DNA from 2 places in the Sphingomonas sp. BK069 genome. Region 2 is predicted to be linked to the other one. Evidence: riboswitches for the same ligand, from Rfam matches in the RefSeq annotation. Region 2 holds a riboswitch; the other holds the start of a gene.
The links. Region 2 has a riboswitch for cobalamin ahead of FHY02_RS08460 (TonB-dependent siderophore receptor). Riboswitches for the same ligand answer to the same signal wherever they lie in the genome.

Region 1: it holds a riboswitch for cobalamin, as region 2 does, so the genes downstream of both, cobW (cobalamin biosynthesis protein CobW) here and FHY02_RS08460 (TonB-dependent siderophore receptor) in region 2, are expected to answer to the same signal.

The regions. Positions count from the first base shown of each region.
Region 1 is NZ_JACHZH010000001.1:1,000,081-1,003,808, reverse strand. Features, by position in the region: gene cobN (cobaltochelatase subunit CobN) at 1-1,232, opposite strand, end outside; gene cobW (cobalamin biosynthesis protein CobW) at 1,240-2,277, opposite strand; cobalamin riboswitch at 2,450-2,684, opposite strand; gene FHY02_RS05015 (DUF4126 family protein) at 2,745-3,194, opposite strand; gene FHY02_RS05010 (GCN5-related N-acetyltransferase) at 3,457-3,728, opposite strand, start outside.
Region 2 is NZ_JACHZH010000001.1:1,773,580-1,777,307, reverse strand. Features, by position in the region: gene FHY02_RS08465 (TonB-dependent siderophore receptor) at 1-1,482, opposite strand, end outside; cobalamin riboswitch at 1,644-1,851, shown strand; gene FHY02_RS08460 (TonB-dependent siderophore receptor) at 1,952-3,728, shown strand, end outside.

The DNA of each region.
Region 1 (3,728 bases), 770 kb from region 2:
CGCAGCAGCGCCTCGGCGGAGGCGAGCGGGTCGAGCCCGACCGCGTGCGCCAGCTGGTAGCCCTTGCCTGGGTAGGTGGAGAGCACCAGCGCGATCCGCCGCTCGCCGCGCGGCCTGCGCCCGAGCGCGACCCAGCCCGCGACGCGGTCCGCGATGGCGGCGACCCGCGCCGGCTCGGCCCGATGCACGCGCCGGGCGAACTCCAGCACCGGATCGCGCGCGCTCGCATCCTTGAAGCTCGCCACCCCGGCGAAGACCCGTCCATCCACCTCGGGCAGCACCACGTGCATCGCGAGGTCAGCCGGCGAGAGCCCCCGCACCGCCGCGGCCCAGTCGGACCGATCGGACGTCGCCAGCGCCACCTGGAAGACCGGCGCACCCGCGGCGTCGAGCGGGGACGCATCCTCGGCGTCACCCGCGGCGAAGGCGGTGGCGCTGACGATCGCCTCGGGCGCGAGCGCGGCGACCCAGCGCCGCAGCCAGCCGCGTGCCTCTGGCGCCTTGAGCGAGGGGACGAAGAGCGCCGCCGCAGGCAGCTCGCGCGCGGCGAGCGCCTGGCTCAGCGCCGCGATGGGCGCGACATCACCGGCGAGCAGATACGAACGGTAGAAGACGATCAGCGCACGCGGCCGCTCCACTGCGAAAGCGAGCGCGGCGGGGCAGGTGGGCGCGGCACCCTCCGCCCAGGCACCCACCGCGGCGAGCGGCGATGTCTCCGCCGGCAGCGCGGCGTCGAGCCCGGCGGCACGCGCGAGCAGCCCCAGCGCGGCGCGCGCCGCCTCGGCGCCGCCCGCGTCGCAGTGCCGCGCCAGCGCGCGCAGCTCGGCGGGCGGCAACGTCGAGGCGGCGTCGAGCGCGGCGTCCTCGCGCCCGTCCGCGGCGAGCACCGCCAGCGCGATGCCGCGCTCCTGCGCCAAGCGCGTGAGCTGCTGCAGCCCGTAGCTCCAGTAGGAGCGTCCACCGATCAGCCGAACCAGGATCGCGCGCGCGTGGGCCAGGGTCGTCTCGACATAGGTGTCGACCGAGAGCGGGTGCGTCAGCTCGGCGAGGTTGGCGAGCCGCAGCGACGGCAGCGCCGCCCCGCTCGCCGAGGCGGCGTGCCAGCCGACGGCAAACGCCTGCAGGTCGCTGTCCGAGAAGGACAGGACGACGAGATCGGCGGGCGACTGCGCGAGGTCGCGCGGCGCGGCCGCCGCGTCGAGCCCGTGCGTCTCGCGGAAGAGGACGTGCATGGCTGGCTCAGCCGGCGAGCGCCGCCCCGACGATCGCGGCGTCGACCCGCCCGCGCTCGGCGATCACCACCAGCCGTGTGCGGCGCGGCTCGTCGGCGCGCCACGGCCGGTCGTAGCTGGTGCGCACGCGCGCGCCGACCGCCTGCACCAGCAGCCGCATCGGCTTGCCGCGCACCGCCGCATAGCCTTTCACGCGCAACACGTCGTGGTCGCGCGCGAACGTCGCCATCCTCGCGGACAGGGCGGCCGGGTCGTCGATCTCGCCCAGCTCGTGGACGAGGCTGTCGAAATCGTCGTGCTCATGGTCGTCGAAGCCGTCGTGGTGCGACGGGCGCGCGGCGAGGTCGTCCTCCGCCGCCGCGCCGAGCCCGAGGATCACACCGGGATCGATCGCGCCGTCGACCAGTGCGACGACAGGCACCGGTCGCGGCGCCTCGGCCACCACGACCGCGCGCGCCGTCGCCACCGCGTCCGGGCCGGCGAGATCGGCCTTGGTGAGCAGTACCACGTCGGCGCAGGCGAGCTGATCCTCGAACACCTCGGCCAGCGGCGTGTCATGCTCGACCTCGACGTCCGCGGCGCGCTGTGCGGCGACCGCGGCGGGATCGGGCGCGAAGCGGCCGGCGGCGACCGCCTCGGCGTCGGCCAGCGCGATCACGCCGTCCACCGTCACGCGCGAGCGGATCGCGGGCCAGTCGAATGCCTTGAGCAGCGGTTTGGGCAGCGCCAGCCCCGAGGTCTCGATCAGAATATGGTCCGGGCGAGGCTCGAGCGCGAGTAGCCGCTCGATCGTCGGGATGAAATCATCCGCTACGGTGCAGCAGATGCATCCGTTGGCAAGCTCGACGATGTTCTCCGCCGGACAGTCGGGAATGGCGCATTGCTCGAGGATGGCGCCGTCGACCCCGAGCGTGCCGAACTCGTTGACGACGACGGCGAGCCGCCGCCCGCCGGCGTGGCGGATGAGATGGCTGATCAGCGTGGTCTTGCCCGCGCCGAGGAAGCCGGTGACGACGGTGACGGGAACCTTGGACAGGTCGCGCAATGATGTTCCTTCGGGGCGCCGCGACGAGTGCGTGGACCGGGGCCGAAGGTCGGCCGGCGCGCACCACGGACGGGCGCCCGCCGTCGCCCGTGCCACGCGCCGCTGCGGCCCCGGCCGCATGGCTTCGTCGCTCAGACGGAACACCGTGCCCGGCCATCCCCTGGACCAAAGGCAAGAGCGACCCTGCGCCGGCAGGTATCCTGGCTCGCGGGTCGTCGCTCCCGGCACGGCCTTCCCGGGGCGGGGCGAACCCCGCACTCCAGTGACCGCCTCCGGCCTTCGCAGGAGGCATGTGCCGCTCGCTCGCCGCTCACAGTTGCAGGGACAGCCGCGGATTTGGGGAGTAATCCCGTCACCGCATTCCCATTTGAGCCCCTCGTCGGGGCACCGGCGCGATCGTGGGACCGGATACCGGCCCCGCCGCGCGGCGTAGCCGATCGCCGCGTCGCTGCCAATATGTCGCGGCGTCAGCGCGCGACACGTACCGCCACTGCGGCGGTGCCGAGTGCGATCGCGTCTTCCACGACGCCTGTGGCGGTCTGGCCGTAACGGCGCATCGCCGCTGCCCGCGCGCGGAAGGTGAGGTAGGAGGCTCCGGCCGCGACCCCGGCGCCGAGCACGGCCGCGAGCGTGCGCTGCCTTCTTGGCGCGAGGCTCGCCGCCGCGAAGGCCCCGGTCGCGACGCGCGCGACCATGCCGGGCAGGATGATCCGGTCGGGCGCGGTCTTCATCTTGTCGCCGGCGAGCTCACCCGCGGCGAGCGCCAGCGTGCCCGCGGAAACGAGCGGGTGCGCGAGCAACGCGGGCGCGCCACCGCCGCGCGGCAGTTCACCGCGACGCGCGGCGTTGGCGACGGTGGCGAGCGGAGTCATCGCGCGCATGCCCGAGACGGCGGCGATCAACAGCGAGGCGAGCATGGCGGGTATTCTCCGTGGCAATGCGGCGACAACCGGCAAGGCGGGGGAGAGTTCAACGCGGTCTGGGCTCCTCCGTGCGTACAATGGTCCGGGAGCTGTTCGGAGCGGGACAGTGTAGAACGGGGACGGTGTGGCTGCGCGGCTGTGGCTGCCCGCGATCAACGACCGGCGGTAGATGTCTATTCCTACCGGTGCGTCAGACGAGCCGGGGTGTTACGCGAACTCGGCGACGGCGACGCAGAGATGGCGTGCGCGCGGGACGCTACACCTTCCTCCGCCACACCAGCGACTGGCGGTTCAACGCCGCAAGATCCGCGTCGCCCGCCACGACCGCCTCACCCAGTGCGACGGCCGCGTCGAGCTGGGCGTCGGTCGCGTGGCGATAGGCCGGGCGTGCCGCTATCGCGTCATACCAGCGTTCCCCGCAGGCGTGGTCGAGCAGGATGCGCTGGAAGCAATGATCCGCGTGAACGGGCCAGCCGCGCGCGCGCGCCAGCCCCGGCATCACCTCGCGGGTGAGCGCGAGCCAGCGGC
Region 2 (3,728 bases):
GGGCGGCACGACCGCCAGCGGCAGGTTGCGGAAGGTCGCATGCTGCGACTCCCAGCGCACGCCGCCGTTCAGCTCGACGAAGCGGCCGAGCTCGAGCGTGTCGAAGGCGTAGACGGCGAGGTTGCGCGTCTCGCCGCGCGCCTGCGCGGTGACGGTGCGGTGAAGCGGCCCGCGCCACGTCGTGTCCGGGTTCGCGATCGACAGCACTGGCAGCGGCGTCACCGCCGAACCGTCGGGATTGCGCAACAGCGAGGCGGTCGTGATCGCGTAATCCTCGATCGCGCCCGAGAAACCGAGATTGAGCGTGTTGCGGATGCCGCCCTCGGCACCCGTCACGACACGCAGGTCGGTCTGGTTATAGAGTAGCTGCGCTTCCTGATCGCGGACCAGTCCGCGCGGCCCCGACGGTCGCCACTCGCCGGGCGCGAGGCCGGCGGGGCAGGCGGCGCCGGTCGGCTGGAGCGCGACCCCGGCGAGGCAGAAGGTACCCTGCGGCGCGCTGGTGACGCCGTTCTGCACGACGTGCTGCCAGCGTGTCAGGTTGCGCACCGACACCGCCTCGCTGACCGCGTGGCGGAAGGTGGCGGTCGCGCGGTCGAGCACTTGGTCCTGCCTGTCGAGGTTGACGATGCCGTAATAGGCCGAGCGGTCCGCACCGGGCAGCAGGCCGCTCGACAGAGCGGTGCGGAAGAAGGGCACGCCGTAGTAAGGCGTGTTGTCGTCCTCCTGGTGGACATAGGCGAGCGTCAGGCTGGTCGGCCCGTCGATCCCGATCGTCACCGCGGGCGCCACGCCCCAGCGTTCGAACTTCTCGACGTCGCGCCCGGGCACGTCGTTGCGGTGATAGGCGGCGTTGAGCCGCACCGCGACGTCGTCGCCGACGCGCTTGTTGGCGTCGATCGCGGCGCGGTAATAATCGTCGGTGCCGATCGAGCCTTGCACGACGGTGAGATCGCGCGGCGTCGGCACCTTCGACACCAGGTTGATCGTGCCGCCGACCGAGCCCGAGCCGTTGAAGACGCTGTTGGCGCCGTTGTAGACCTCGATCTGCTGGAGGTTAAACGGGTCGGTGCGGCTGTACTGGCCGCTGTCGCGCACGCCGTCGACGGTGATGTCGTTGGTGGCGGAATAACCGCGCAGGATGATGTTGTCGCCGTAGCCGCCGCCACCCTCGCCGGCCCCGAAGGTGATGCCGGGGATCGTCTGCAGCGCGTCGCGGAGCGTCTGGAGATTCTGCTTGCGGATCGTCTGGTCGTTGAGGACGGTGACGGTCTGCGGCAGGTCGATCAGCGCCGAGGTCGACTTCGGGCTCTCTAGCTTCGCCGGTTCAGCCGGAGCCCCGTTGACGATGATGTCGTCGCGTCCGTCGGTGCGATCCTGCGCCGCGATCGCCGTGGGCGTGCCGGGATCCGCCGCGGCAGGCGCGGAAGCGATGAACCCGACGCACGAGAGCGCCAGGAAGGTCGGTCCATTTTTCAACATTGTAGCCCCCTGTTACCGAAGCGATATTGCGACCGATTTGCATAGTCAAGGCTAATGAGAATCGTTTGCGTAGTTGAGTACGGGGCTTCAAGGCGAATGGGCGTTCTGCGCGAGATATAAAGCTTTCTTTATATTAGCCTTGACGCGCGGTTTCGTCTCGTCGATGCGACGCAGGTCAAGGTTCTCCGGTCGGTTCGCCGCGCCGGAGCTAAGACGGGAAGCCGGTGCGATGCCGGCGCTGCCCCCGCAACTGTAAGCGGCGAGCAGGTGGTCGCTCCGTGTCACTGGTCGCGCTCGCGCGGCCGGGAAGGCCAGACCATCCGCACCGACCCGCGAGCCAGGAGACCTGCCTCGACGCCATAACGTCCACCGGCGGGGTGCCCGGTCTGGCCGCTCGCATGCCGCGGCCGGGCCTCCCGTCCGCGCGCGCCGGTGTCTGGTCCGCGTGCCCCGTCCTTCATCGGGGTATATGAAGATGATCGACACCTACCGCCCGGCGACGCATGTCGCCGCGCTGCTGCTCGCCACCTGTTCCTCCGGCGCGCTGGCGCAGGACGGCGACCGCGTGCCGCCGCGCGACGACATCCTCGTCGTCGGCCGCGGCGGCGGCGCGCTCGACCGCCCGAGCGCGACCGGCAGCCGCCTCGGTCTGACACCACTCGAGCTTCCCGCCAGCGTCGCGACCGTGGACGGCGACGCGATCCGCGCGCGCGGCGACCTCACGGTGGTCGAGGCGGTGTCGCGCGCGCCCGGCATCACTGCCGCGGCGAATGCCGGGAACGGCAACACCGCGCTCGCCGCGCGCGGCTTCGTCGGCCAGGGTTCGGTGCTGCAACTGGTCGACGGCATCCGGCTCTTCCCGGTCGCCGGCACGATCACCTTCCCGACCGACCCCTGGACCGTCGAGCGGATCGAGGTGCTGACCGGGCCCGCCTCGGTGCTCTACGGCCAGGGCGCGCTCGGCGGCGCGGTCAACGTCGTCTCGCGCGCGCCGAGCGAGAGCGCGCGCGATGACGCCGAGCTGAGCTACGGGGCGCAGGACACATGGCATGTCGCGGCGGGCACGGGCGGTCCGCTCGTCGAACAGCTCGGCTACCGCCTGGACGCGAGCTACCGTCGTTCGGACGGCTGGGTCGACCGCGGCGACAACCACAGCCTCGCGCTGTCGGGCGCGCTGCGCTTCGCGCCGAGCGAACGGCTCACCGTCATGCTGCGCGGCGACTATGGTGACGTCACACCGATGCGCTACTGGGGCACGCCGCTGATCGACGGCCGGCTCGACTCGCGCAACCGGCGCCGCAACTACAACGTCGCCGACGCCGACATCCGCTTCCGCGACGATCGCCAGACGCTCGTCGCCGAATGGAAAGTCAGCGACGCGGTGACGCTCACCAACGCCGCCTATCGGCTTGCCAGCAAGCGCAGCTGGTACGACCTCGAGAGCTACGCCTGGGCGCCGGCGGCCGGTCGGCCGAACGGCGTGATCGAGCGATCGGACAACCTCGGGATCGTCCAGGACATCGCCCAGTACGGCGACCAGGCGAGCGTGAAGCTGAGCGCGCCGCTGGGCGGAGGCTTGGCCAATGACCTGGTGCTCGGCGCCGAGGTCAACCGCGTGAACCTGCGCTACTCGAACAACTTCGCCGTCGCGGATCAGGCGGATGCGGTCGATCCCTTCGACTTTGCCCCTGGCACGCTGGAGGACCGCGCGGCGACGCTGCCGCGCTATCGCACCATCACGACCGAGTGGAGCATCTTCGGCGAGGACCGGCTGCGGCTATCGCGGCGGCTCTCGCTGGTCGGCGGCTTCCGCTACGAGGAGGATGGGGTGCGCCGCCGCAACATCCTCTACGACGCGGCCGGCGCTCCGGCGGGCGAGGCGAACGCCTTCTCGGGCGGCGCGCGCGAGAAGAGGTTTCGCGACGCGACCTGGCGCGTCGGCACCGTCTACCAGCCCGCGCAGAGCATCTCGCTCTACGCCCAATATGCCACGGGCGTGGATCCGGTCGGCACGCTGACCACCTTCACCACCAGCGCGACGCAGTTCGCCTTCACCAATGCCAAGGGCGACCAGATCGAGGCGGGCGCCAAGGCAGCGCTCCTCGGCGGACGCGTCAACGTGACACTCGCTGGCTATCGCATCGTCAAGAACGACCTGGTCGCACAGCGCGTCACCAACGGCCCGCTCGAACAGATCGGACGGCAGTCGTCGAAAGGGATCGAGGCGGCGCTGTTGCTCGCGCTCG